DNA from 2 places in the Afipia sp. DC4300-2b1 genome. Region 1 is predicted to be linked to the other one. Evidence: predicted binding sites of a transcription regulator. Region 1 holds the regulator's gene; the other holds the start of a gene.
The links. Region 1 encodes LexA, which represses DNA repair genes until DNA is damaged. Its sites were predicted from a motif close to TGTTCNNNNTGTGTTCNG; they were not measured.
Positions count from the first base shown of each region.

Region 2: ACP7AL_RS00920 (ribonuclease T2 family protein) is a predicted target of LexA. The motif match lies at 5,344-5,361, and genes of this name have one in related genera.

Region 1 covers NZ_JAFCSX010000005.1:72,711-87,435, reverse strand. The annotation lists gene trpC (indole-3-glycerol phosphate synthase TrpC) at 1-417, shown strand, start outside; gene moaC (cyclic pyranopterin monophosphate synthase MoaC) at 421-930, shown strand; gene glp (gephyrin-like molybdotransferase Glp) at 941-2,149, shown strand; gene lexA (transcriptional repressor LexA) at 2,362-3,069, shown strand; gene ACP7AL_RS20000 (ComEC/Rec2 family competence protein) at 3,174-5,483, opposite strand; gene ACP7AL_RS19995 (tautomerase family protein) at 5,615-5,851, opposite strand; gene ACP7AL_RS19990 (SDR family NAD(P)-dependent oxidoreductase) at 5,863-6,573, opposite strand; gene ACP7AL_RS19985 (LysR family transcriptional regulator) at 6,720-7,655, opposite strand; gene ACP7AL_RS19980 (glutamine--tRNA ligase/YqeY domain fusion protein) at 7,752-9,419, opposite strand; gene gltX (glutamate--tRNA ligase) at 9,633-11,057, shown strand; gene gltA (citrate synthase) at 11,236-12,540, shown strand; gene lpxB (lipid-A-disaccharide synthase) at 12,611-13,786, opposite strand; gene ACP7AL_RS19960 (LpxI family protein) at 13,783-14,637, opposite strand; gene lpxA (acyl-ACP--UDP-N-acetylglucosamine O-acyltransferase) at 14,634-14,725, opposite strand, start outside.
Region 2 covers NZ_JAFCSX010000001.1:177,090-191,814, forward strand. The annotation lists gene uvrC (excinuclease ABC subunit UvrC) at 1-2,040, opposite strand, end outside; gene ACP7AL_RS00905 (outer membrane protein) at 2,302-2,931, shown strand; gene ACP7AL_RS00910 (cold-shock protein) at 3,010-3,225, opposite strand; gene ACP7AL_RS00915 (23S rRNA (adenine(2030)-N(6))-methyltransferase RlmJ) at 3,504-4,364, opposite strand; gene ACP7AL_RS00920 (ribonuclease T2 family protein) at 4,521-5,261, opposite strand; gene ACP7AL_RS00925 (hypothetical protein) at 5,419-5,889, opposite strand; gene ACP7AL_RS00930 (hypothetical protein) at 6,067-6,375, shown strand; gene ACP7AL_RS00935 (DUF3617 domain-containing protein) at 6,397-6,924, shown strand; gene ACP7AL_RS00940 (hypothetical protein) at 7,090-7,305, opposite strand; gene ACP7AL_RS00945 (thioesterase family protein) at 7,405-7,800, opposite strand; gene ACP7AL_RS00950 (tautomerase family protein) at 7,808-8,035, opposite strand; gene ACP7AL_RS00955 (DUF2000 family protein) at 8,042-8,452, opposite strand; gene hisS (histidine--tRNA ligase) at 8,579-10,117, opposite strand; gene ACP7AL_RS00965 (TadG family pilus assembly protein) at 10,325-11,974, opposite strand; gene ACP7AL_RS00970 (TadE/TadG family type IV pilus assembly protein) at 12,000-12,437, opposite strand; gene ACP7AL_RS00975 (aspartate aminotransferase family protein) at 12,692-13,975, shown strand; gene ACP7AL_RS00980 (EAL domain-containing protein) at 14,097-14,725, shown strand, end outside.

The DNA.
Region 1 (14,725 bases):
CATGGCGCGGACTGCATCCTGATTATCATGGCCGCGCTAGACGATGCTGCGGCGAAAGATATCGAGGATGCCGCATTCGCGCATGGCATGGACGTGCTGCTCGAAGTCCATAACCGCGAGGAACTCGACCGCGCCTTGAAGCTGAAGTCGCCGCTACTCGGCGTGAACAACCGCAACCTGCGCACCTTCGAGACGACGCTCGCCACCAGTGAAGAACTCGCTCCGCTGATCCCGAAGGATCGCATCAGTGTCGGCGAAAGCGGCATCTTTGTGCCGGAGGATCTCTCCCGTCTTGCGCGCGTCGGCATGAACACCTTTCTCGTCGGCGAGAGCCTGATGCGTCAGGCCGATGTGACGGCTGCAACGCGCACCCTGCTCGCCCGCAGCGATGCGCAACGCGCCACCGGGACGCGCTGAACCGTGGCAAAAAAGACATCAAAGACGAAAGCAGTCGCCGCCCTCACCCATATCGACGCCAAGGGTGAAGCACGCATGGTCGACGTCTCCGCCAAGCCGGATACCGAGCGCGTCGCGGTGGCCGAAGGCCAGGTCATCATGACCCGCAAGACGCTCGACCTCATTATCAAGGGCAACGCCGCCAAGGGCGACGTGCTCGGCACCGCGCGCGTCGCGGGCATCATGGCGGCGAAGCGGACCTCCGACCTCATTCCGCTCTGTCATCCGCTGGCTCTCTCAAAGGTCACGCTCGACATTACGCCCGACACCAAGCTGCCGGGTTGCCGCGTGCGTGCCACGGTGAAAGTGAAAGGCCCGACCGGCGTCGAGATGGAAGCGCTAACCGCCGTGTCGGTGGCCTGCCTCACCATCTACGACATGGTGAAGGCCGTGGAGCGCGGAATCCAGATCGACGCCATCCGTCTGGTCGAGAAAAAGGGCGGCAAGTCCGGCCACTATCTGGCGGACTATTGAGGATCGCACCATGGCGCTGATGCCGGTCGCCGAGGCCTATGCCGCCGTTCTCAAGGACGCCACTGCGTTGCCCGAAGAGACGGTTGCGCTCCAAGATGCGTTTCATCGCACGCTCTCTCGCGATATCGCAGCACTGCGCACCCAGCCTCCCGTCGCGCTGTCGGCGATGGATGGATACGCGGTGCGCGCGACGGATGCCGTGCCGGGCGCGCGGCTGAAGGTGATCGGCGAAGTCGCTGCCGGTCGGCCGTTCAATCAAAGCATCGGCGCCGGACAGGCTGCGCGCATCTTTACCGGCGGCGTTGTTCCCGGCGGCGTGGACGCGGTGGTCATTCAGGAAGACGCCGCGCGTGACGGCGAGTTCGTCCTCGTCAACGAAGCTATTACCGCAGGAAAAAACATCCGCCCCGCCGGTATCGATTTCCGCGAGGGCGACGTGCTCCTGCCGCGCGGCTCTCTGCTCAACGACCGCGCCCTTGCGCTGGCTGCCGGCATGAACCACCCGCGGTTGCCGGTGCACCGCCGTCCCAAGGTGGCGATCCTCGCGACCGGCGACGAACTGGTGCCTCCGGGCACGACACCCGGCCCCGGTCAGATCGTCTACAGCAATGTCTTCGCGCTGGCTGCACTCGCGCGCAGCGAAGGCGCGGACGTGATCGAACTCGGCATCGCGCGCGACACACTCGAAGAAACCTCCGGCGGCATCCGGCGCGCGCGCGATCTTGGAGCAGACGTTCTTGTCACCACCGGCGGCGCATCGGTTGGCGATCACGATCTGGTTCAGGCCGCGCTGACAACCGAAGGCTTCGACATGGCCTTCTGGAAGATCGCGCTGCGGCCCGGCAAGCCGATGATGAACGGACGGCTCGGGGCGATGCGCGTGCTCGGCCTGCCCGGGAACCCCGTGTCGTCCTACGTCTGCGCTTTCCTGTTTCTGGTGCCGCTGATCCGTTCGCTCTCCGGGCGAACCACGATCGATCATCCACTCGAGCAAGCCAGGCTTGGGCGCGAGCTGCCCGCCAACGACAAGCGGCAGGACTACCTGCGGGCGCGCGTCACAGCCGGCAGCGACGGTGTACCCGTCGCCACGTCGGTGGGCGCGCAGGACAGTTCGCTGGTGGCAAAACTGGTCGAAGCGAATGCACTGATCGTCCGTCCGCCATTCGCGCCCGCGGCCCCCGCCGGCTCGCCCTGCACGATCCTGCGGCTGCCGGACTGACAATCCCGATCACACGGGCCCCGTCGTTGACGTGAAATTAAGGGGTTGCGGAACACATATGGAACAGATAGTGTTCGTTCATGATTTGTTTCGAGTGACTCGCTACTCCTGAGTGTCCCTTTCCATTTGTTCTCGGTGGGGATCCAGAGAGGCGCGGCTTCGGATCAGAACGCGGGAATTCTTGAGATCCTTGGGATCGGGGACCAATTCAGATGCTGACACGCAAACAATACGAGCTTCTGCGCTTCATCAACGAGCGGCTCAAGGAAGCTGGTGTTCCGCCCTCCTTCGACGAAATGAAGGACGCGCTGGACCTGCGGTCCAAGTCCGGCATCCACCGGCTCATTACCGCCCTTGAGGAGCGCGGCTTCATCCGCAGGCTCGCCAACCGGGCCCGCGCCATCGAGGTCATCAAGCTTCCCGAAACGAGTGCCAGCCCCGGCGGCGCCCGCCGCGGCTTCACGCCAAGCGTCATCGAGGGCAACCTCGGCAAGGTCCGGTCGGCTCCGTCCCTCGGTCCTGATGAGGATGCCAGCTTCCCGGTTGCCGTGCCGGTCATGGGCCGGATCGCAGCCGGTACGCCGATCGAGGCGTTGCAGACCCGCAGCCACACCATCAGCGTGCCGCCCGACATGCTCGGCTCCGGCGAACACTACGCTCTCGAAGTGCGCGGCGATTCCATGATGGAAGCCGGCATTCTCGACGGCGACACCGTGCTGATCCAGCGCAACGAGACCGCCGACACCGGCGACATCGTGGTGGCGCTGATCGACGAGGAAGAAGCCACCCTGAAGCGCTTCCGCCGCCGCGGCGCGTCCATCGCGCTGGAGCCGGCCAACGCAGCTTATGAAGTTCGCATCCTGCCGCCCAACCGCGTGCGGATTCAGGGCAAGCTGATCGGGCTTGTCCGCAAGTACTGAGACTTTCGGGTTCCTTCATTCCAGGGCGCGAGCTTTTGCGAGCGAACCCGGAATCCAGAAACTTGCCCGTTGAATTTGCTGGCCTGTCCGGAATGATGGCTGGATCAATCGTCCGGCTGGAGATCGCTCTCTGCCGGCGTCGCATCGACAGGCTGCGCGGGACGGCTTGACCGTACAGCGGGTGTTTCGATGTCATCATCGGCATTTGCCGGTGACCACGGACGGTCGACGCCGCGCGGCTTGTTGGCCGTGATCGCGTAGCCGTCTGCGGTTTTGCGCAGGGCGAGTGTGCCGCGCCTGCGCAGCATCTCCTTATCCAGCACCATGGCCGCACAATCGGCGGGCGACTGACGCAGTGTCACGATGACCGCTGCGCGTACGCAATCATCCGCGAACGCATCGGGTTTCAGCGTCAGCGCGACGGTCGAGCCGTCCGCCGCCTGCACCACGCATCCAGATGGGTCGCACGAAACGCCATCGGTCAGCGACGCGTCGGTTGCCTTGCGCATGTCGGCGTCGGCTGCGAGCCATTCGCGTGACAGGAAAGCATCCTTTCCGGTGCGCATCAGGCGCAGCCTGCCGTCCTTCCCGCGCACCGCGACCGAGGTGCCGTCTCCCGCAACAAGGATGTCCGGCTGCGGCGTGGTCAGCGCCCAGATTGTTGCCAGTGCGATGAGCCCTGCTCCCGTCCATCGCAATGGCGTCCGCAACAAACCGAGCGCAATAATGCCTGCGCTCATCAAGGCCAGCGCCCCGGCGCCGAATGACGCGATCTGGCCGATCGCGCCGGGAAGCGCCGCCACCCATTGCGACACCGCCACCATCCATCCGATGCCGACATCCATCAGCCGCCAGAACACGCCGTCGAAGCCGAACGGCATCGCAAGCAGCCCGAGCAGCCCTGCGGGCATCACCAGTATCGAGACCACCGGCATCGCCGCGAGATTGGCCAGCACGCCGTAAGGCGTCACGCGATGAAAATGAAACGCCGCGTAGGGCATGGTCGCGAACCCGGCCACCAGCGACGCGAGCGCCAGCATGGTGATTTCGCGTCCACCCCAGAGCGCCGCGCGCGCCACCTGCGAATTGTCGGGCGAGGCAAACAGGTTCGGCATGCCGATCTGGATCAGCGCCACGAGGCCAAGCGTCGCCGCGAACGACATCTGGAAACTTGGGTGTACCAGCGCCTCCGGCGCGATCGCGAGCACGATCATCGCCGCCACGGCGAGCGTGCGGAACGTGATCGCGCGCCGGTCGACCATCACCGCGATCAGCACCACCGCCGTCATGAAGAACGAACGCTGCGTGGCGACCTCAGCCCCCGACAGCAGCAGATAGAAAGCGGCGGCGATCAGCGCTGCGGCGGCGGACCATTTCTTGATCGGAAATGTCACGGTGAGCGCGGGAAACAGCGCGAGCAGCGCGCGCACGGCGAAGAACACCACGCCCGCCACCACCGCCATGTGATAGCCGGAAATCGACAGCACATGGCCCAGTCCTGAAATGAACATCGCGTCGTTGACCGGCGCGGAAATCGCATCGCGCCGGCCGGTGAGCAGCGCCGTGGCGATGGCGCGGTTATCGCCGGAGACGACACTGCGAATGCGCGCGTCGATGGCATCCCGCATCCCCTGCATCGTGGCGGCGTAGCGCAGATAGGCGCCGCCGCTGCGTGGAGCATCAACCGTCCTGATCGCGCCCATGACAAAGCCCGACGCGCCGATGCCCTGAAAGTACATGTCGCGGCCGAAGTCGTAACTCCCCGGACGCAGCGGCGAGAGCGGTGGGAGCAATCGCGCGTTCAGTTCGACAAAGCTGCCGACGGCGGGCGCTGTCCCCTTCTTCACCGACAGCCGCACGCGCTCCAGCTTCATAACACCGCGCGGCGACTCCATCTCTTCCACACGCAGCACGAAACGATCGGTGCGCTCGCGCTCGTCACGGGTTTCGACAAATCCCTTCACTGTCACCGAAAACATTGGTCGCGCCAGCACGCCATGGGCGACGCGCGCAGTCTTCAGCGTGGCTGTGGCGAACCCCGCCGCCAGTGCGGCCAGCATCACCGCGAAAGGAAAGATGCGGCTTCGCCGCGCGAGGAATGCCGCCGCACAAAACACAACAGCCGTCGCGCCAGCAACCGACGCCACGGGTTCACGGTCAGCAGCGAAGTAGATCGCAATGCCCGCGCCGAACGCGACCGGCACCCATGGCAGCAACCGGCCCGGTCCGGCTTCCGCCGCGATCCAGCTTCGGGCTTTTCCGATGAGGAATGACGATGCGCTTTCCGTGAAGCCGGCGGCGGCAGGCACGGCACTGCGCGGCGGCCAAGAAACAGCTCGGCCGACGGCGCGCCCCGCCCGGCCTTGGGATCTCTCTCGGGATCGCTCCCGGTCTTCGCCGCCCCCGCCCGCCATCGCGCCGCTCCGGCATCGCCGAGACAATGCTAGCGGAAGCGATCAGGCTGGATAGCGGAACGGATGCAGAATGCGCTGTTCGATTTTGCCGGAAAACTGAGGCCGCCAGGCGGTGGCGGCCTCAGTCCCGGTTATTTGCCGCTGGCGGCGCGCTGCTTGCGGTATTCGAGCGCGGGCAGGCCGCCCCATCCCCAGTTGTCCGTGTCGACCTCCTCGATAACGACGAAGGTGGATTCAAGCGGCTTGTGGAGGACGTCGAGCAGAAGCTGGCTGGCGCCGGCAATCAGATGCGCCTTCTCTTCCGCCGTGACGGAGGTCCGGCCGGGGCCGGATCCCTCGCGCGTAACCTGGATCGTGACAATCGGCATGACAGCCTCCGTTAGTGACCGGCGCTCTGGCCACCGTCGACGTGCAGGATTTCTCCGGTCACGAAGCCAGCGGATTCAAGGTAGAGAACCGCGTCCACGATATCGCGCATCTCGCCCATGCGTTTCACCGGATGAAGGGCGGCAAGAAACTCGTGGGTCTCCGGGGCGTGCATCGGAGACTTGATGATGCCGGGCGACACGGCGTTCACACGAATGCCCTTGGTTGCGTATTCAACGGCAAGCGCCTTGGTCGCCGAATTGATGCCACCCTTGGTGAGGTTGGCGAGCACCGTGGGCACGATGGCGGTCGCGTTGTCGGTCAGGCTCGTGGTGATGCTGACGATATGACCGGAGCCCTGTTTCAGCATTTCCGCCGCGGCTTGCTGCGTGATGTGGAAGAAGCCGGCGAGATTGGTCGCGATCTTCGAATTGAAGTCCTCGGCCGTGTATTCGGTGAACGGCTTGGAGATGAAGATGCCGGCATTGTTCACCAGCGTGTCGACCCGTCCAAAGCGCGTGATGGCTTCCTTGACGACGCGCTCGGCTGTGGCGCGATCGCCGATATCGCCGGCGACGGCCACAACGTCGGGATCGCTGCCCTGCTTGATTGAGCGGGATGTCGCGACGACCCGATAGTTGCGTTCCCGGTAGGCCTTGACCAGGCTGGCGCCGATACCCTGCGATGCGCCGGTGATAATTGCGACCTTCTGTGCGTTGCTCATGGTGTGCCTCGATGATGTCTCCAGCGGCGATATTGCTGCTGGCTGGCCCGCGGGCCGTTGCTCATCGTTCTATGGCGTCCCATGAGGCGGCAGAATTGCCGACGTTCGGCAGACATCCTTCCGCCGGCCGAAAGAATGGCGAGGGTTCAGGAATTCATCGTTCCGGCTTCCGCAGACAGCCTGGCAAATTCGGCTTTCAGGCGGGGCGCTGCAAAATCAACGAATGTGCGCACCTTTGGCACCGTCAGCCGCCCCTGCGGCATCACGAGATTGACCGGCAGGACTGCGGGTTCGGCATCGCGCAGCAGGAGCTTCAACGATCCATCCTGGACGCGTTCGGCAACGTGATAGGTGTAGAGACGCGTCACACCATGGCCATCCACCGCAGCGCCAAGCGCTGCACGTACGCTGTTCACGAGAAACCGGGGCTTGAAGTGCACAGATCGCGCGATCGAACTCCCCGGAGATGGCGGAAAGACCCAGGTGTCCTGCCCCATGTGTGTTGTGGTGACAATGCTGTGTTTGGTCAGATCCGCGGGCTCGACGATGCGAGGATGGGCGGCGAGATAACGCGGCGACGCGGCGACCACCCGCTTAACGTCTCCCCCGACCCGTACCGCGACCATTGCGGAGTCCGGAAGTTCGGCAACACGAAGCGCGATGTCGATACCTTCTTCCACAAGGTTGGCATGGCGGTCGAGCAGCAGCAGATTCACCGAGACACCCGGAAACGCGTCGAGATAGGCGGTGATGATTGGGCGCAGGATTTCTTCGCCGCTGATCGGCGGCGCCGTGATCGTCAGCACGCCTCGCGGAGCGGCACGCTCACCCGCCGCGGACAGATCCGCCTCTTCAAGCTCAACGAGAACGCGCCGGCACGCCACGGCATAACGCTCACCGGCTTCGCTCAGCTTGATCGTACGCGTGGTGCGATGAAGCAGTTCAGCGCCGACATGCTGCTCAAGAAAGGCAATGGCCCGGCTGACCGCTGCCGGTGACCGCCCGAGCCGTCGTCCTGCACCGGCGAGGCTTCCCTCATCCAGCGCCGTGACAAACACCTTCATTGCTTCGAGACGATCCATCTGCAACCTGCCGTGCCGCTTCGTTATCGCTCCCGCAATGGTATCGGAAGCGATCCGGTGATGAACAGCGGAACGGATGCGGAATACGAGCTTCGATCAGCCCGCAGCCTTGGCGTAGCTGTCGCGCAGGCCGACGGTGCGGTTGAACACCGGCTTGCCGGGCGTAGAATCCTTGTCGCGAACGAAATAACCCTGGCGCTCGAACTGAAAGGCTCCGTCGAAATTGTCGCTGGCCAGCGCGGGCTCCAGCATCCCGGTCACGGTTTCCAGAGACTGCGGATTGATCTGCGCGGCGAAGTTCGCGGCCTCAGGCTGCGGTGTCGTGAACAGCAGGTTGTAAAGCCGCACCTCCGCCGGCACGGCATCCGCCGCGCTCACCCAGTGGATAGTGGCCTTCACCTTGCGTCCGTCAGGCGCGTTGCCGCCCTTGGTCGCAGGATCGTAGGTACACCGCAGTTCGACCACCTCGCCCGCCGCATTCTTGATGACCTCGCGGCAGGTGATGAAATAGCCGTAGCGCAGGCGCACTTCGCGGCTCGGCGCCATGCGGAAGAATTTCTTCGGCGGGTCTTCCATGAAGTCGTCGCGCTCGATGTAAAGCTCGCGGCCGAACGGAATCTGCCGCGTGCCCTGCGACGGATCGTCGGGATGATTGACGGCTTCGAGCGTTTCGCTCTGCCCTTCCGGATAATTCTCGATCACCACCTTGAGCGGATTGAGCACGGCCATGCGGCGCGGCGCCGTCTTGTTCAGGACCTCGCGCACCACGAAATCGAACATGCCGAGGTCGACGGTGCTGTTCGCCTTGGCGACGCCGATGCGCTTAACGAACTCGCGCAGCGCTTCCGCCGGAATGCCGCGACGCTGCAAGCCCGCAAGCGTCGGCATGCGCGGATCGTCCCAGCCGGACACATGGCCGCCGCGCACCAGTTCTGTGAGCACGCGCTTGGACAGCAGCGTGTAGGTCACGTTGAGCCGGGCGAATTCATACTGATGCGGCCGCGATGGCACCGGCAGGTTTTCAAGGCACCAGTCATAAAGCGGACGGTGATCTTCGAACTCCAGCGTGCAGATCGAATGCGTGATGTGCTCGATCGCATCCGACTGGCCGTGCGCAAAATCGTAGCTCGGATAAATCTTCCACGCGTCGCCCGTGCGCGGATGATGCGCGTGCAGGATACGATAGAGCACCGGATCGCGCAGATTGATGTTGCCCGACGTCATGTCGATTTTGGCGCGTAGCACGCGCGCGCCGTTCGGAAATTCACCCGCGCGCATCCGGCCGAACAGGTCGAGATTTTCCTCAACCGACCGGTCGCGGAAAGGGCTGTTCTGTCCGGGCTCGGTCAGGGTGCCGCGGGTCAGCCGGATCTCTTCCTGCGTCTGATCGTCGACATAGGCCTTGCCGGCGCGGATCAGGTGCTGCGCCCAGGCATAAAGCTGTTCGAAATAGTCCGACGCAAAATGGAGATGCTCGCCCCAGTCGAAGCCCAGCCAGCGTACATCGCGCTCGATCGCGTCGATGTACTCCTGTTCCTCCTTGGTCGGATTGGTGTCGTCGAAGCGCAGATGACAGCGCCCGCCGAACTCCTCGGCGATCCCGAAGTTCAGGCAGATCGATTTGGCGTGGCCAAGATGCAGATACCCATTGGGCTCAGGCGGAAAGCGGGTCACCACGCCCTTTGCACGGCCCGAAGCCAGGTCCTCGGCAACAATATCGCGGATGAAGTCGCGGCCTGCGGTCGAAGGCGATTCGTCGGTCATTGGTACCCTTTCAGTTGGGCCCTATGTGCCAAATCCGGGAGGCCCCGCCAAGTGCTGCCCGGCGCTGGCCAGACCGGGCTTTTTCGCTGGCGAAGCCCGCATCCGGGCTTTGGGCGCGTTTTAAATCCCCGGCAATTCGTGCTGAGACAGTCTGCCGTTGTTGTGATAAACGCCCGCCGATAACCCTCCCCGAGATCGATCGAACCGCCTGAAATGACCGAAACTGTCGTAACCCGCTTCGCGCCGTCCCCGACCGGCTTCCTCCATATCGGCGGCGCGCGCACCGCGCTGTTCAACTGGCTTTATGCGCGCAAGCGCGGCGGCAAGATGCTGCTGCGGATCGAGGATACCGATCGCGAACGTTCCACCGATGCGGCCATCGAGGCCATTCTTGATGGACTGAAATGGCTCGGCATCGAATGGGACGACGAGACGGTCTATCAGTTCACCCGCGCCGCGCGGCACCGTGAAGTCGCCGAGCAGTTGCTCGCCGACGGCAAGGCCTATCGCTGCTACGCGACGGCTGAGGAACTGGCGCAGATGCGCGAGGCCGCAAAGGCCGAGGGCCGCGCGATCCGTTACGACGGCCGCTGGCGGGACCGCGATCCGTCGGAAGCGCCTGCCGGCCTCAAGCCTGTCATCCGGCTTCGCGCGCCCCAGACTGGCGAAACCGTGATCGAGGATCAGGTCCAGGGCCGCGTGGTCTGGCAGAATGAAAATCTCGACGATCTCGTGCTGCTGCGCTCGGACGGCAATCCGACCTACATGCTCGCCGTGGTCGTGGACGATCACGATATGGGCGTCACCCATGTCATTCGCGGCGATGACCATCTGATCAACGCCGCTCGTCAGAAGCACATCTACGATGCCCTCGGCTGGACCGTTCCGGTGATGGCTCACATTCCGTTGATCCACGGTCCCGATGGCTCGAAGCTCTCCAAGCGGCATGGCGCGCTTGGTGTCGATGCCTACCGCGCCAAGGGATATCTGCCGGAGGCGCTGCGGAACTATCTGGTGCGGCTCGGATGGAGCCATGGCGATCAGGAGATTTTCTCGACCGAGGAGATGATCCGGGAATTCGATCTGCCGGCGATCGGTCGATCTGCGGCGCGGTTCGATTTCGCCAAGCTCGAAAATCTGAATGGCCACTACATCCGCAACGCCGACGACAAGGCGCTGCTGGCGAGCTTCGAGGACGTGCTCCAGTTCATTCCCGAAGGCGCAGCCATCCAGGCCAAGCTGAATGACACGACCCGTGCCCAGTTGCTGGCTGCGATGCCGGGCCTAAAGGAGCGTGCCAAAACGCTCCTCGAACTGGTCGACAGCTCCAATTTTATCTTTGCCGACCGCCCGCTCCAGATGGAGCCCAAGGCGGCGGCGGTGCTCACACCTGACACCCGCAAGCTGATCGGGGAACTTCGTTCGGCGCTGGAAAAGGTCGATCCCTGGACTGCGGAGACCGCCGAGACGGCCATGCGCCAGTTTGCCGAGCAGAACAACCTCAAGCTGGGGGCGATCGCGCAACCGTTACGTGTCGCCTTGACCGGGCGGACAACGTCACCCGGGATTTTCGACGTTCTGGCGGTGCTGGGGCGGCAAACCTGCCTCGAACGGCTGCAGGATCAGGCCTCGGGATAGCCCTGGAATAACAAACACCAACGCAGAGCTGCCCAAACTTTAGGTGCAGCCCACCTATCTTGCAGCGCACACAGCAATAAGCTACCCATTCCAGCCACTCTTCTGGAATAAAGCGCTTAGGCCCCTATATGGCCTTAAGCGTCACTCGCCCTGAGCAACACTCACCGGGGACTTCACGATGGATGCAAAGACCAACACCAAAAAAGCAACGCTGACGGTTGAAGGGAAGACCGTCGATCTCCCGGTTTTGTCCGGCACTGTCGGACCTGATGTCATCGACATCAGCAAGCTCTACGCCCAGACCGGGATGTTCACATATGACCCGGGCTTCACGTCGACGGGCAGCTGTGAATCCAAGATCACCTACATTGATGGCGACGAAGGCATCCTGCTGTACCGCGGCTATCCGATCGAACAGCTCGCCGAAAAGGGCGATTTCCTCGAAACCTGCTACCTGCTGCTGTACGGCGAACTGCCGACCAAGGCCCAGAAGGAAGATTTCGATAACCGCGTGACCCGTCACACGATGGTGCACGAGCAGATGGCCCGCTTCTTCCAGGGCTTCCGCCGCGACGCGCACCCGATGGCCGTGATGGTCGCCTCGGTCGGCGCCCTCGCCGCGTTCTACAATGACTCCACCGACATCTCCGATCCGACGCAGCGCATGATTGCCTCGATGCGCATGATCGCGAAGATTCCGACGCTCGCGGCGATGGCCTACAAGTACAACATCGGCCAGCCCTTCGTTTATCCGAAGAACTCGCTCGATTACGCCTCGAACTTCCTGCAGATGTGCTTCAGCGTGCCTTGTGAAGAGTACAAGGTGAATCCGGTGATGGCGGAAGCGCTGGACAAGATCTTCATTCTCCACGCCGACCACGAACAGAACGCATCGACCTCGACCGTGCGCATCGCCGGTTCGTCCGGTGCCAACCCGTTCGCCTGTATCGCCGCCGGCATCGCCTGCCTGTGGGGGCCCGCTCACGGCGGCGCGAACGAAGCCGCTCTGCAAATGCTGGCCGAGATCGGCACCGTCGACAAGATTCCTGAGTTCATCGCCAAGGTGAAGGACAAGAACTCCAACGTCCGCCTGATGGGCTTCGGTCATCGCGTCTACAAGAACTACGATCCGCGCGCGAAGATCATGCAGCAGATGTGTCACAAGGTGCTCAAGGAGACCGGGCACCAGAACGACCCGCTGCTTCAGGTTGCGATGGAGCTGGAGAAGATCGCGCTGAGCGACGAATACTTCATCCAGCGCAAGCTCTATCCGAACGTTGACTTCTATTCGGGCATCACCCTGAAGGCGATGGGCTTCCCGACCTCGATGTTCACCGTGCTGTTCGCGGTCGCCCGCACCGTTGGCTGGATCAGCCAGTGGAGCGAGATGATCCAGGATCCGCAGCAGAAGATCGGCCGTCCGCGCCAGCTCTACTCCGGCGCGACGTCCCGCGATTACGTCGGGATCGACAAGCGCAAGTAAGCGCTACGTCATTCTCAGCAAAAAGGCCGGTGCAGCGCACCGGCCTTTTTCGTTGAGCCTCATGACGCCTCTAGCGCAGCATCGCGATGACGTTGTCCGCCGCAAGCTCGCTGGGCCGCTTGCCGCCCGTGGACATGATATCTTCCAGCCGGGCGAACGCCTCCACCTGACGTTGCCGCGCCGGGGTATCTTCGACAATATCGCGCAAGGCAGGCGCGAGGTTTTCCGCCGTGAAATCCTGTTGCAGGAATTCCGGGATCACATTCTCGCCGAGAATGAGGTTCGCCAGAATGATCGACGAGGTCTGGATCACGCGCCGCGCGATAAAGGCCTCGATCTCGGTAACACGATAGGCGGTGACCATCGGCACGCCTGCCAGCGCCAGTTCGAGCGTCACCGTTCCGGATTTTGCGAGCGCCGCGCGTGCCGTCCTGAAAGCGGCCTTCTTGTCATCATCGCTGACCACGATGCGCGGCTGCACCGGCCAGTCCGCAGCGGCGGCACGCACGCTGTCGAGCAATCCGGGCACTGTCGGCAGCACCGGCTCGAACGCAACACCTTGCGCACGCAACAGGCGCAGCGTGTCGCCGAAGATTGCCATGTTGCGTTTGATCTCGCTGCGGCGGCTTCCGGGCAGCACCAGAAGCAGCGGCGGCGCGGCCGACCGGCGCGCCAGTTCCTGCTTATCCGGCCGCAATGTACCCAGTTCATCCAGCAGTGGATGACCGACATAGGTACACGGCGGGCCGCTCAACTTGCGATGAACCGCGGGCTCGAATGGCAGAACGGCCAGCAGCCTGTCGACATACGCACGCATTTTCCGCGCCCGTCCCGGCCGCCAGACCCACACCGTGGGCGAGACGTAGTCGACAATCGGGATCGAAGGGTCGCGCGCGCGGACACGCCGCGCCACCCGATGCGTGAAATCCGGGCTGTCGATGATGACCAGAACGTCAGGCCGCTGTTTCAGGACTTCGTCCGTCGCCTCGCGAATACGCCGAAGGATCACGGGCAAGCGCTTCGGAATTGCCATAAAACCGATGATCGCGAGTTCATCGATCGGGACGAGAGACCTCATCCCCTGCTCTGCCATGTGACGACCGCCGACCCCGACAATTTTCAATCCAGGTCCGAGCCGCTCCCGCAAGGCCCTGATCAGGCCTGAGCCGAGCCGGTCGCCGGATTCCTCGGCCGCGATCAGAAATATCGTCGGGGATTTGCGCGCATCGCTCTCGCCCGCGCTCACAGCGGCAGTCCCGTGACAAAGAGCCCGGCCTGATCCGCCTTCGCGGTCATCACATCTGCTTCGGCGACCAGTGTACGCCCGGCAACAATCCCGATGCCGGCCAACCCGGCGGCAATGACGCCCTCAATGGTCCTTGGACCGAGCGTCGGAAGATCGAAGCGCAAATCCTGCTGTGCCTTGGGCATTTTCACCAGCACGCCGCTTCCGGGCTTGGCTCGAATTCTTTTCTCCGCCCGCAACCGCGTCACCCGCGCCAGAAGTCCGTCAGTGCCCTCGATATCTTCAACAGCCACCACATGGCCATTGATCACGACAACGCCCTGACCGACGTCGAAAGGACTGATCGCCTGCATCAGTTCACGCGCCTTGGCGATATCGGCGACAGCCTCGGCATCGGGCGTGCGGCGTGTGAGACTGCCCTCCGGCATCAGCAGCTCGGGCGCGACATCCTGGATGCCGACGACGCGAATTCCATGGCGCTCGAAGATGCGGCTGACGCCTGTCAGCAGATGATCGTCGCCGCCGCGCAGTGCCGCCGCAATCGCGGGAATGGCGCGCAGCGTGCCCCAGTCGAGACGGATTTCCGACAAGGCCGGGCGCACCAGGCCGCCGATGAAAATAATGTCGCGGCAGCCTTCGGTTCGCATCAGCCGCGTCAGCCGGCCGACCTGTCCGAGTGCGACCCAGTGATGAGGATATTGCGCGACCCGCACCGGATCGCAGAAGCCCCGGATCGCGAACAGAAACGGCGCGACGCCCCGGGCCCGCAGCAGGTCGGCGACTGAAAACGGCAGCACTCCGCTTCCCGCAACGATGCCAACTGTCGAGGACAATGCGGGAGGTGTCATCATCGCTGTTCGAGGCGAGCGCGCTCGGAGGGCTTGTTGGGGTTGTTGTGCGCCATGCAGAGCGGCCGTTTGATGCCGTTGTCGATGAAGG
Region 2 (14,725 bases), on a different contig from region 1:
GAAGAAATCGAAGATTTTACGTGCACTTTCAGCGCTCACGCCCGGAACCTTGCCGAGATCGGCCACCGAGGCCCGCTCGATTTCCTTCAGGGTCCCGAAATGATGCAGCAGGGCACGTTTACGTGACGGGCCGATGCCGGGAATTTCCTGCAATCCGGCTTCGCGGATGTCCTTCTTGCGCAGCTTGCGGTGCGAGCCGATGACAAAGCGATGCGCCTCGTCGCGCAGCCGCTGGATGAAGTACAGTACCGGATCGCGCGGCTCGAGCTTGATCGATGGACGGTCCGGCACGAACAGGGTTTCGCGCCCCGCGTCGCGGTCCGGTCCCTTGGCCACCGCGATCAGCGAAACGTCGGTCAGGTTCAGTCCGGTGAAAATTTCGCGCGCGGCATTGAGCTGGCCCTGGCCGCCGTCGATGATCACAAGATCTGGCCATTGCGGCACGGCGTCGTCGCTGGGCTCTTTCCCTTCGGCTGCGTCATTGATCAGGCGCTTGAAGCGGCGCTGCAGCACCTCGCGCATCATGCCGTAGTCGTCGCCCGGAGCTAAGCCTTCCGACTTGATGTTGAACTTGCGGTACTGGTTCTTCAGGAAGCCTTCCGGCCCCGCGACAATCATCGCACCGACCGCGTTTGTGCCCTGGATGTGGCTGTTGTCGTAAACCTCGATCCGTTTCGGCACGCGCGGCAGACCGAGCGCCGTCGAAAGGCCCTCGAGCAACCGCGTCTGGGTCGCGGTGTCCGCGAGCTTGCGGCCGAGCGCCTCGCGCGCATTGGTCAGCGCATGCGTGACAAGCTCCTTCTTCTCGCCACGCTGCGGCGTCGAAACCTCGACCTTGGACCCCGCCTTGACGCTCAGCGCCTCCGCCAGCAGGTCCTGATCGTCGACACGATGCGAGAGCAGGATCAGCTTCGGCGGCGGCTTGTCGTCATAGAATTGCGCCAGGAACGAGCCGAGCACCTCGCCCGCCTCGATCGACTTGTCGGCGCGCGGGAAATAGGCGCGGTTGCCCCAGTTCTGCCCCGTGCGGAAGAAGAACACCTCAACGCACGAATAGCCGCCTTCCTGATGGATGGCGAACACGTCCGCCTCTTCCACGGTGCGCGGGTTGATGCCCTGCTGCGACTGGATCGCGGAGAGCGCGGCAAGACGATCGCGATAGAGCGCGGCACGCTCGAACTCGAGTTCGTGCGCGGCCTTCTCCATCTCGCCCGCCAGTTCCTGCTTCACCAGCCGCGAGCGGCCGGAGAGAAACTCATTCGCCTCGCGCACCAGTTCGGTGTAGCCGGGAAAATCGATCTCGCCCGTGCAGGGCCCCGAGCAGCGCTTGATCTGATACAGCAGGCAGGGCCGCGTCCGGCTCTCGAAAAATGAATCAGTGCACGAGCGCACCAGAAATGCGCGCTGAAGCGCCGTGATGGTGCGGTTGACCGCACCGACCGACGCGAACGGGCCGAAGTAACGGCCGGGCCGGGTCTGCGCGCCGCGATGCTTGACGATCTGCGGCGCCCAGTGATCGCCGGTGATCAGGATATAGGGAAAAGACTTGTCGTCGCGCAGTTGCACGTTGAAGCGCGGGCGCAGTTGCTTGATGAGATTGGCTTCCAGCAGCAGCGCTTCGGTCTCGGTCGCGGTGGAGATCATTTCCACATTGGCGGTCATCGCGATCATGCGCGCAATGCGCGCCACCTGACCGGTCGGCCGCGCATAGGATGCGAGCCGCTTCTTCACGCTCTTGGCCTTGCCGACATAGAGAACGTCGTTGGCCGCGTTTAGCATGCGGTAGACGCCGGGCGAGGTCGGGGCGAGTTTCACCGCGCGCTCGATCGCCGCGCGGCCGATGGCGAGCGTGCCTTCGCTGGCGACGTCCGCGGAATCGTCGATCGGTTCCGGCAGGCGCGCTTCCTCGTCTTCCTCGGCGGGAATCGAAGCGGGGTCCAGATCCTGTCCGCGCAGGTTCCGCGCGGAAGGCTCCTGCGGAGGCGCGTCCGGCTCCGGTTGATCCGGCGGCTGCGTCGGGTCGGAGGTGTCGTGAATCATGATCAGAATTTAGGAACGAGGAGCGATTTCATCCAGCAGGCACGGCCGCATCAGGGAACCGGATTCGGCGGCGGCACTGCCCCGCTTGTAACACTTTCTTAAGGATGTGAATGCGGCGGCGGGCCGCCTTAACGACCGCTTAACGTAAAACTCTCGATAAATTTTACGCAGAAAAGGCGGAATTCCGTAACCACACGGGATCCGCCGTGCCTCGAAAGACCCAACAACGGCCACGCCGGCGCGCGCGTGAGGAGAGTTAGGATGAGCAAGAAAATTTTTGGCGCGATCATCGCCGCCGCAACATGCGTGACCGCGTCCGCGCAAGCCGCAGACATCTATAGCCGCCGCCCCTATGCGCAGCCCTATACGGTCGCCCAGCCGCTCGCCAATAGCTGGATCGGACCCTACATCGGCGGCAATCTCGGCTACGGCTGGGGCGATGTGTCCAACAACGGCGCGAAGCCGTCAGGCGTCCTCGGCGGACTTCAGGCCGGTTACAACTGGCAGAACGGCGCGTGGGTCGCCGGCATCGAGGCCGATCTTCAACTCAGCTCGGCCGACGATACGTTCGCGCCGTGGAAATTCTCGAACCCATGGTTCGGCACCGTGCGCGGCCGCGTGGGATACGCCTTCAACAGCATCCTGCTCTACGGCACCGGCGGTCTCGCGTTCGGCGCGCTGAAGGCGCAGTTGCCGGGCGGCCTCTCGGAATCCAACACCTCTGCAGGCTGGACGATCGGCGCAGGCGCTGAATTCGCGCTGAACCAGAACTGGTCGGCCAAGGTCGAATATCTCTATGTCGATCTGAGCGACAAGAACTTCCTGATGACGGGCATGTCGAATGGCTATCAGTTCAGCACCGTCCGCGTCGGCGTCAACTACCGCTTCTGATCCGGACCGCATCCACGATCCATCATCCCGGGCCCTGCGCCCGGGATTTTTATTTCGGCCATGACGCCTGCGACATGCTCAGGGCGAAATCACGAGATTGACCGCCTTCGGTCCCTTGCCCTTCTTATCGGGCTCGACTTCAAAAGTGATACGCTGTCCTTCGATCAGGTCCTTCAGGCCCGCACGCTCGACTGCGGTGATGTGCACGAACACATCGCGTCCGCCGTCATCCGGCTTGATGAAGCCGTATCCACGCTCGGCATTGAAAAACTTGACGACACCCATCATGGCCATCGGGAAACCCCTCCCCGCATTGCACCTCCGGCGCGCAACGCGCACCGGCCAGGCCCGGCATTCACTGCCGGAAAGCGGCGGCCTTGAAGGGCGCCTCCCAAAACCGGAAACACCCGGGGCCTCTCGTCATTCCGCCGCGGCCATTCGCGGGCGCGGAACGTAAAAGCCGACCTTCACGACCGTAGCATAATACGGTTCCCGCCAAATTGGCCATGACGCATTTGGATTAATCGTGCAGACAGAATCCAGGCACGTGACAACCTCACGCGTGCAGTGCATCAGGTCCGCACGGCCTCGATCCGGAAGCGGCCAGCGCCGCCCAGTCCCAACGGCTTTTCGAGTTCGTGCAAAATCGCCTTCAATTCTCCGGCCAGAGTCCACGGCGGATTCACGATCAACAGGCCAGCACACACCAATCCGGAGTCGGGTGTCTGCGGCGCGACGCTGAATTCGACACGCAGGCATCTGGCGTCACTGCTTCCAGCGTTCGCCACGCGCGCCACATGTTCGGCCAGTGTGTCGGTGGCGCGGCGTTCTTTCACTGGATACCAGAGCATGTAGATGCCGGTCGGCCATTTCGCGTGAGCTGCGCTGAAGCCGTCGGCCAGCCGCTTGAACTCGTCGCGGCTCTCGAACGGCGGATCGATCAGCACCAGCCCGCGCCGCTCGTTAGGCGGCACGAACGCCGGCAACCCGGTCCAGCCGTCGAGATCGACCACGCGCGCCTGCTCGTCACGGCGCAATGCGCTGATCAGTTGCTTGCGCGCATTGGGCTCCAGTTCGCAGGCGACCAGCCTGTCCTGCGGCCGCAGCAGCGCGCGCGCGATCAGCGGCGATCCCGGATAGGCGGTGAGATCGCGCTGCGGATTGAACGCGCGGACGATGTCGAGATAGGGCGCGACCAGCGCCATCACCGGTTCGGACAACCGCGCCTGCATCAGCCGCGCAATGCCCGTGCGCCATTCGCCGCCGCGCTCGGCTTCGCTGCCCGTCAGATCGTACAGCCCGGCGCCGGCATGGGTGTCGATCACACGAAACGCGGCGGGCTTCTCGTGCAGATAGGTGAGGATGCGCGCCAGCACGATGTGCTTGATGACATCGGCGAAGTTTCCGGCGTGGAATGCGTGACGGTAGTTCATGGCGCGACAGTTACGACATCGCGCGGTGAAAGTAACGAGTTGCGTGAGCGAATCCGTCATCGTGAGGTGCGAGCCATTGCGCTCGAAGGATGACTATTGCGGTCGCCCTTCGAGGCCTCCGCTACGCTACGGCACCTCAGGGTGACGGGCCAGAAACTATCCTCCGCGAACCGGCGGCATCGCGACCCTGTCGCGGCGGCAGGACCGGCGGTCGATTTCCTCGCAGGCGCGGAACTGCAAATCCTTGCTCATGCAGATGCGCACCTCGCTGAGGCGTTTGCTGTCGCACTGCACGGCAATCGCCGAACTCGACAGACCGGGATTGGCCTTGATGAAGGCGTCCTCGATTTCGCCGGGCGTCACCAGTTTGGTGTCAGACAATTCGAGATAATCGGCGGGAATCTTCACCGCCGCGCGGGCCTTGCGGATGGTCTCGAAATAGGCGCGCGCCCCTAGACCCGAACAGGTGCCGTGCTTGTCCCATTCGTTGTAGATCAGGCCCGGCGCCGGCATCAGATCGAGCATCGAGGTCATGACGTTGCGATCCAGCCGCGGCGAGGGCCGCTGGCAGTAGTTCGGAAAGCGGCGATCGTATTGCGGCCACAGCCCGTGCACGACGAAGGAAAACGGACGGCCGGCGCACTGGGCCTGGATGCCCCGTCCGGAATTGCCGCGTTCGTGCGCAGCCTGGCAGAACGACGGCGACCACGACAGCGACAGCACATAGAAATCGAATTCCCCGGGCGCGTTCTGGCGCTTGTCCTGCGCCGATGCCGAACCCGCGGCCATGCCGGCCATCGCAAGGCCGAGCAGCGGAGCGATCAGCCAGCGATACGAACGAAGACAAAAGCCAGACGAAAAAGCAGCAGCCGACAAACCGGACCTGAAACCGAACATGACAACGCCCCCCAACTCTCTCCGCATCCTCCGGGCAGATCGGATGTGCGGATAACCCCTGCTCAAAGCCTAGTCAGGCCAAAAGAACATTTCAAGAACAAAATCGCCCCGTCCACTGAGCGGACGAGGCGGCTGGCGATGAGATGATTCGCGAGGCTTACGGACGCGCGGCCTTGCAGGACGGGTTGTAAGCCCAGTTGCGGTCGAGGCCGACCACGCACCATTCGACACCTGAGTCGAATCCGGCGAAGCCGCCGTCTTCGATGACCGAGAAGTGCACCTGCCGCGCGCGGCCGTCGTTCAGCATGGCGCTGGCGGTGCAGAAACGGCGTGGAATGCTGTCATTCGCCCAGGCCCGGAAGGCGACCTCATGAACATTGGCAAAACCGGTGATTTCGAGGGCGGAATTCCAGAACTTGCCCTCTTTTTCGGCGAACTGCTGGGTAATGGTGCCAAGCACCTCGTTGCAGGGACGCATGGCGCCATCGTAACGCGGGCCGGAGAGCCAGAAATTCCGCTCCAGCACATTGGCCGCCTCGGCCGCCGGGCTGAGCGTCATCAGGCCAGCTACGGTGCCGAGCGCCAGGGCAACAGTCAGTTTGCGAAGTGTCGAGAAAAGGTCGCGCATGGGAGCGGTCCGCCGGAATCCGGGATGAGGTTGTGCCGGAAGGTGCCGCGAAGCCATCAGCCGGTCAAGTGCAGCGCGGCAACACTTGGCCGCCAACCCCTGGCGAACCACACGGGCATTCTTTCCATGACAGCCCGGCCGCCTTATGGTGAGGACGAGATTCCATGGGAGACGACGATGCGGATAACAGGCAAGGCGATTCTGGCGACGGTCTTCGGAGCGCTCATGAGCGCACAAGCCAGCGCCGCCTGGTTCGACATCGACACGGTGCCGCCTTTCAAGGGCAACGACACCGGCGGCATCATTGCCTACTCGCTCTACAAGGAAGGCGCGGACGTCAAGGCGATGGCCCTCAATCACTGCGCCAGCTACGGCAAGTCGGTGAAGCTGACCGGCGTCGACGCCCAGTACGGCGGCTACATTTCCTTCTCCTGCGTCTGGGTCCATCCGGGTCATCTCAGCCGGCCGCTGCGCGTCGGCTACTAAGCTCCGTTCAGGAGACCGCCCATGATGCGAGTGCTTCCGCTCTTTCGTGTCATGGCACTGGCGATTGTGGGCGGCGGACTAACCGCTCTTCCGGCGCTGGCCGACCCCGTTGAAATGCCGAGCCGCAAGCCAGGGCTCTGGGAGCTGAAGCTGGACAAGGCCGGCGCCCAGACCATGCAGCAATGCACCGACGCCACCACCGAGAAAGAGATGGCGGCGACCTTCGGCCCGATGGCCAAGGAGATGTGCTCCCGGCACGAGATGGCGAAAACCGCGACCGGCCTGGTCGTCGATTCGACCTGCAAGATCGGCAACATGACGTCCGTCTCGCACACCGAGTTCAACGGCGACTTCAACTCGGCCTACACGGTGACGACCACATCGAAGAACAGCGGCGGTCCGGCGGGCATGCCGGCCGAGACCACCAACGTCCTCGAAGCGAAATGGATCGGCGCCTGCAAGGCGGATCAGAAGCCCGGCGACATCCTGATGCCCGGCGGCATGAAGATGAACATCAGGGACATGAAAGCGATGCGGCCGAAGCAGTGATTGCGTCAGGCCTTCTCTAAGCACGTCGTCCCCGCGAAAGCGGGGACCCATGCTCCCTGTCGTCGAATTTTATAAGAGACGCTGCCGTCTGCGTCTCATCGGATGGCTCGGTGGTTATGGATCCCCGCTTTCGCGGGGATGACGACCGAGGGTGTGTGGATTTCGTTACTTCCCGATCTTCCAGGGATCGTACTTCTCTTTCGAATCCGGAACGTTCTTCATCGCGGCCCTGGCGGCGGCTTCTTCGCGCGCCATCCGCTTCTGCGGATCCTCACCCTTGGCCTGAGTTCCGCCGCTCGTATCGGGGCGGCTCCTGCCCTGCGCATGGGCCTGCCCGGCGAGCAGCATCACAGCCGCGGCGGCAATCAATACGAGTCTCATCGGACGTCTCCGTTGGGGCGAACCGCCGGAAACCTAGCCCCGTTCAAGGCTTCAGAACAATCAGAAATGCTCAAGATTCGGAGAGCCGCATGCGCCGGATCAGTTGACGCCGAACCGCTTTTCGAAAGCCGCGACATTGATAACACCGCGCCGGTGGGTGCCGTCGCCGATCTTGCGGGAACCGTCCCACGCCTCCACGTCGAACAGGACGCTCTTCGGATCGATCTGCCGGACACGCGACGACACGCGCACGGTGCGTCCGACCGGCGTCGCCGCCAGATGCCGGACGTTCACCTCCATGCCGACGCTGACATAGCCTTCCGGCAGCAGGCCGGCGATGGAGGCGGTGCAGGCCTCCTCCATGTGCAGGATCATGACCGGGGTCGCGTAGACCGGCGGCATGGTCGCGAGGAAATGCTGCACCGTCATGTCATGCGTCACGGTGACGACCGTTTCGCCGGTAATGCCGACGGCGACTTTTTCAAGCACGTTCATGTTTGGGCTACTTCGCTGCCGCCTTGCGCTCGAGGAAGGTCTTGCCGCCCTTCATCTTGTGGGTCAACGGCGCTTCATTGATCTGCACCGTCACGGCCTCCGCATCGACGCCGAGGTTCTTGACCAGCGCCTGGGTGATGTCGAGCATCATGCCCTTCTTCTGCTCGTCGGTGCGGCCCGCGGCCATGTTCACGGTTACCTCAGGCATGTTCGTTTCCCTTTTTCTTTGCGACAGAAATTGTCAGGCGTGAAACTTCAATCCATCGACGATCTTGTCAACCACCTTGCGCTCGGCGCGGAACGCCAGCCCGACCAGATTGAGGTCGGCGCGAATGACCGCCTGCACCGCGGCGCGGTTGGCTTCGTCATGCGTGGTCTTGAACATGTCCTCGGTATAGACGGCGGGCTTCACATCGCGCGCCAGCGCCCGTTCGAGCGCACGCGACAGCGCCGGCCGGTCCGCGCCATAGATCAGGATCGGCTGACCGATCAGCGCATGATAGCGCGTGCCTGACTTGTCCCCGTATGGCTCGCCGACACATTCAGGAAACGCCGCCGCGATGCCGCTGGCGAGGAACGCCGCAACATTCAGCTTCTGCCAGGTTTCCAGATCGGAGCGGATGACGAGGGCAACCTTGGTGTCGAACTGCATGCTGTAAACTCAAACAATGTCATTCCGGAGCGCGAGCAAAGCAAGCGAACCCGGACTCCAGAGAAGCTGTCAGGCGCATGGATTCCGGGTCCGCGCAAGAGCGCGTCCCGGAATGACGGAGGTGGATTATTTCCACGTCACACCATGCTGGGCCAGAATCTTGCGCACCTCATCAACAAGTCTGGCTTCGGGCACTGCGACCTGCGCTTTCGCCTGCGCCTGCAAATGCTCCTCGCGGTCGCTGCCGCTGGCATCTGCCAGCGCACTGCCCGCGATCATGTCCTTGATCTGGACTTCGCCCTTCGCCTTCTCGTCGCCGCCCTGAATGACAACACACGGCGAGTTGCGCCGGTCGGCATATTTGAACTGGACGCCGAGATTGTTCTTCGGATTGCCGAGATAAAGCTCCGCGCGAATGCCTGCGCCGCGCAGCATCGCAACGAATTTCTGATACTGCGCGATCTCGTTGCGGTCCATCACCACAACGACCACCGGACCAAACTCCGGCGTGGTGTCGATCTTGCCGAGCAGCGTCAGCGCCGCCTGCAAGCGTGACACACCGATGGAGAAACCGGTCGCCGGGACCGGCTCACCGCGAAAGCGCGACACGAGGCCGTCATAGCGCCCGCCGCCACCGACCGACCCGAAACGCACCGGACGGCCCTTCTCATCCTTGGTGTCGAGCAGCAGTTCAACCTCGTAGACCGGGCCGGTGTAGTATTCGAGGCCGCGGATAACGGAGGGATCGATTTTTATCCGTCCCGAATATTGATCGGAGTAGAGCTTCGACATTTGCTCAAGCTCGCTGACGCCTTCAATCCCAATTTTGGAATTTCCAACCCGATCACGCATATTCGCAAGCGTAGCGGCATCGGACACACCGATCGCGCTTGTTCCCGGCTCGCTCGGGCTACCTATGAAGTTGATGATGGCATTGATCTGAGAATCTTTAAGTCCCGCACCTTTAGTGAAATCACCGCGACCTTCTTCGCCTCCGTCCCAGCGCCCCGGCCCCAACAACTTGACGATCTCATTCGCAGAAAACTTGTCTGCCTTGTCGATTGCCCGCATGACGGTGAGCCATTGTCCGTCATCGGAAATGCCTTCGTTCTCGCGAATGCCGTCGAGGACTTTACGGTTGTTGATTTTGACAACGCACTGTGCCGCTCCAACCCCAAGCGCCTCCATCGTGTCCGCCGCCATCATGCACATCTCGGCATCGGCGGCGGGCGATGCGCTGCCGACCGTATCGGCATCGAACTGCATGAACTGGCGGAAGCGGCCGGGGCCGGGCTTCTCGTTGCGGTAGACATAGCCGTTGCGATAGGAGCGGTAGGGCTTCGGCAGCGTGTCGAAATTTTCCGCAACATAGCGCGCCAGCGGCGCGGTCAGGTCGTAGCGCAGCGAGATCCACTGCTCATCATCGTCCTGAAACGAGAACACGCCCTCGTTGGGCCGGTCCTGATCGGGCAGGAACTTGCCGAGCGCGTCGGTGTATTCCATCGCCGGGGTTTCCACCGGCTCGAAGCCATAACGCTCATAGACCTCGCGGATTTTCTCCACCATCTGCCGCGTGGCGGCGATCTCGGCGGGCGTGCGATCCACAAGGCCGCGCGGCAGGCGCGCGCGCAGTTTCTGGGGCTTTTTGGGCTTTTTGTCGGACATGGAACGAAGCGGCCTATGCAGCACAACTGGCATTATTTGCGTGTTGTGGACTATCAGCCGAAGCATCAAGCGGCAAGTCTACGAGGCCGTCATACGCGGGCTTGACCCGCGTATCCATCACTCAAGAAAGATGGATGGCCGGGTCAAGCCCGGCCATGACATTTCATTGTGTTGTCCTCCCCGTAAGAACGGGGAGAGGGGGATCAGCTAATTCACCAGCACCGCGCCGTCGCAGCGCACGCCGGTAACCCAGACGTCGGCCTGGCCGAGACCAACGCCCAATGTCTGCAACACCGAATTGAGCAGCGTATCGATGGAGGCCGTAGCGCCGCCGATGATGCCGGCAACCAGCGCGCCGATGCCGGGGATCGGCAGGCCGAGCGGTCCGAGCTGCACGCCGAGTTGCAGGTCGCCGAGAAGGCTCGACGTCAGCGACGAGGTGAACGACGTCGTGTTCACGGTCTTCTTGGTCTGCGCCTGAATGTCGGCGTAGCTGAATGTCACGCTGGTCGGCGCCGTATTCGCCATGGTCGCATGCGCCCGGCCCGTCACCTGAATCGCGCCCAGATTGACGATGTTGACCGCCGGGGGATTCGGCGCGGTGGAGAAATTCGTCATCATCGCGGAGGTCACATCGCCGATCCATGCATCGACGATGCCGGGCGAGACACCGAGCGTCACCGTCGAGGTGCTGGCGTTGGGATAGCCGCACGAAATGGCGTTGAGCGTCGCGGTGCCCGCCGCGATCTCGACATAGACCGGAAGGTTGACCACCGACACCGCGCCCGAACCGACAAGCTGGATCTTCAGCAGCACGCGCGTCTGCGCCGTGTGCACGCTCGCGCCCAGCGATCCGACGGTGATCCAGCTTGTTCCCACCGGCCGCTCGCCGACCGTGGCCTGCAATGTGACACCCGCGATGCCGGGCAGCGACAGGTTCACGTTCGCCGCGATCTGGTTGGTGCCGTTGGCCAGCGCCGCCATGGCCGAAAGCAGATCCAGCGCCGAGACGCTCGCGCCAACCTTCGGCTTCTGTCCGACGGTGAGATTGGAATACGGTCCGACGCTGATCAGCGACTTCGGCGTGATGCGGGTGGTGAGGCCCGAGATCGCCGACGACAGGCTGGAGAGAGCTGCGATCGCACCGCTGTTGCCGGCCGCGGCAGTTTGCAACGCTGCGACGATGTCGGTGACCTTCAAATTGCTGTTCAGCAGCGTGTCATAGCTGACGCCGGTCAGGTTGACCCGCGTCGCCAGCGCCGAGAGGAAATCGAACGCATCGATCTTCGCGCCCAGCAGCGCGTTGTAGTCCATCGCCGACAGCGACAGCGTGGTCCCGAGCATGCCGCCCAGCAGCGAATTCAGCAGCCCGCCGTTGAGCGACACCAGCCGCGAGCCGATGGCGAAGGTTGCGAGCCGCGTGGTGCTGGCGATCGCGGTCGCCTTGAGATTCCACTGGCTGTCGCCGGTCAGCACCTTGCCGAAATACAGCGGCGTCCTGGTCTGCATGGTGACGCGCACCGCGTTGGCGGGTGTGGCCGCCGCCACGAAGCGCTGCTGCGGCGTCAGGGACGCATTCGCCTTGTAAACACCGGGTTCGACAGCCACGAGCGACTCCGGTGGATAGTTGTTCTTGGCGACTGTCGCCGCAGCAGCGCGGGACGCATTGGAAAGGTCGCTCGCGGCGACAAGCGCCGCGAGGTCGGTGGCGCTCTGGGTCCGCCGCTTGTCGGCGAAGATGGCGCCGACATCGACGCCGAGCGCCGCACAGGCGATCACGAGCAGCAGGCTTGCCGCGCCCATGATCGCGATGTTGCCGCGGTCGTCGGCGGCGAAACGCAGAAGCAAATTGCGCATCACAACCTCCCTGAACTTTTCTTGTTCAATATCCTCCGCGCGGGATTGCCGCGGAGCGCACGATGGTCGGCGACGGCATCGGCACGAATGCCGGGAGCGAATAGATGAACATGCCGGAGGCGTCGTAATTGACGGAGACGACGAAGACGTTGGCATCGGAGCCCGACGTCGCGGCGTTGACGGTGAGCTTTGCCGGATCGATCAGCGGATAGGTATTGACGTTGCCGGTGACGTAGCTGCTGGCGAGCGTGCTGCGCTCGCTTTCGCTCAGTCCCGCGACCGAGGATCGCGCGGCTTCCGCAGCCAGTTGCTGTACGCCGTGGACCACCGCGAGATACGAGCCGTACATGACGATGCCGAACACCATCATCAGGAAGATCGGCGCGATCATCGCGAATTCGACGGCGATGGCGCCGTGCTGCGCGGCGCGAAATTTCTGGAGCAGTGTGCGGGCCTGTTTCATGACAGGCATTTGCGCATACAACCTTTAAGGGCAAGCTAATTCATTCCACTACTAATGGTAGTAGTATCATCTGGCTGCAGTCCGTGCCTTCACTTACGGGCGACTATGCGCCGCGATGCGTTCCAATGACCCCGGAAACTGATAGGCTCGCTGCCCAAGAAGAAAAATTTGCTCCTTGCCGGAAGGAACGACCTTTGAATATTCAGCACCCTCGCCCGACTGTCGCGACGCCGAACGATCTTGACGCCTTCTGGATGCCGTTCACGGCCAACCGGGCGTTCAAGGCGCGGCCGCGCATGCTCGCCGGCGCCAAGGACATGCACTATTTCACCGCCGACGGCCGCAGCATCCTCGACGGCGCCGCCGGCATGTGGTGTAGCAACGCCGGCCATAACCGCGATCCGATCGTGGACGCGATCCAGAAGCAGGCCGCGACCCTCGACTACGCGCCGCCGTTCCAGTTCGGCCATCCGAAAGCCTTCGAGCTTGCCAGCCGCATCGCTGCGCTGGCGCCCAAAGGCCTCGAGCATGTGTTTTTCTGCAACTCCGGGTCGGAAGCGGTCGATACCGCGCTGAAGGTGGCGCTGGCCTATCACAACGGCCGTGGCGAGGCCGGACGCACCCGGCTGATCGGCCGCGAGCGCGGCTATCACGGCGTCGGATTCGGCGGTATTTCCGTCGGCGGCATGGTCAACAACCGCAAGATGTTCGGCACGTTGCTGACCGGCGTCGATCACCTGCCGACCACCTATGACCGCGAAAAGCAGGCCTTCACCAAGGGCGAGCCGGAGTATGGCGCGCATTTCGCCGATGAACTCGAACGCATCGTCGGCATCCATGGCCCCGGCACCATTGCCGCCGTGATCGTCGAGCCGATGGCGGGCTCCACCGGCGTGCTGGCAACGCCGAAGGGTTATCTGCAAAAGCTGCGCGCGATCTGCGACAAGCACGGCATCCTGCTGATCTTCGACGAAGTCATCACCGGCTATGGCCGTCTCGGCTATGCCTTCGCGGCGGAACGCTACGGCGTGCTGCCGGACATGATCACCTTCGCCAAGGGCGTTACCAACGGCGCGGTGCCGATGGGCGGCGTCCTGATCCGCGACGAGATCCATGATTCCTTCATGAAGGGCCCGGAACACGTCATCGAGCTGTTCCACGGCTACACCTACTCGGCGCATCCGCTGGCCTGCGCGGCCGGTCTCGCCACCCTCGACATCTATCGCGAGGAGGGCCTGTTCGAGCGCGCCCGGGCGATGGAACCGAAATGGGCCGACGCCGTGATGGCGCTGCGCAACGAGCCGAACGTGGTGGACATCCGCACCGTCGGCATCACCGCCGGCATCGATCTCGCGCCCAACAAGGACGGCCCCGGCAAGCGCGGCTTCGAGGCGCTGGACTCGGCGTTCCATGACCACGAGCTGATGATGCGCGTGGCCGGCGACACCCTCTGCCTGACCCCGCCCCTGATCATCTCGGAAAGCCAGGTCGGCGAGATTATGGACAAGATCGCCAAGGTGATCCGCGCGGTCGCCTGACCTCATCCGCCTCTCCCCGCAAGCGGGGAGAGGCGTGCCTTAATTCAATCGGAAAACAACAACTTCGCGCCGAATCAAACTTGATGTTAAGCTCGCTCCGGTTCGGGGTTGGGCAGGCTTCATGATCCGCATTTCGACGATTTTCATCGCCATCTGCATGGTGCTGATCGCAGCGTCGCTTGGCCTGATGCTGTATTCGCTGGCAGGGCTGAGCGTCTCCGAGTCCGCTATCGTCGCGCTGACCGCGCTGACCTTTCTGATCCTCTACAACGCCGTGTCGATGCGCCTGCGCGATCGCACCGATGTCGGCGGCCAGATCGCGGATCTGTCGCGCGGCACCGCGGATCTCGCGCGCCAGGTTGCCGAGTTCGGCCGCCGCATGAGCGCCATCGAGACCCGCCTGTCGGCGATCGACGCGAGCGGACAGGAGCGCGTTCAGACCGTCGCCAGCGAAATCAGCGAACTGGGATCGCTGGTCAGGCAACTTGCTTCGTCTGTCGCCTCCCATGACGACCTTCTCGCAAACGCCGTCAGCACACTGGCCGAGCAGCAGGCTGCCGAACCGGCGAACATTGCGGCGCCCGAGGCAAATCCAGCGGCGCCGGTAACCAGCGCCAGCACGCCTGCGCCCGCCAAGACGGCTGGCGCACCGCCTGCATCCGCCAACCTCAACAATACCCAGCTTCTCGTGGCGGTGAGAAACGCCATCGAGGCCAACCGCGTCGATCTGTTTCTCCAGCCGATGGTAAC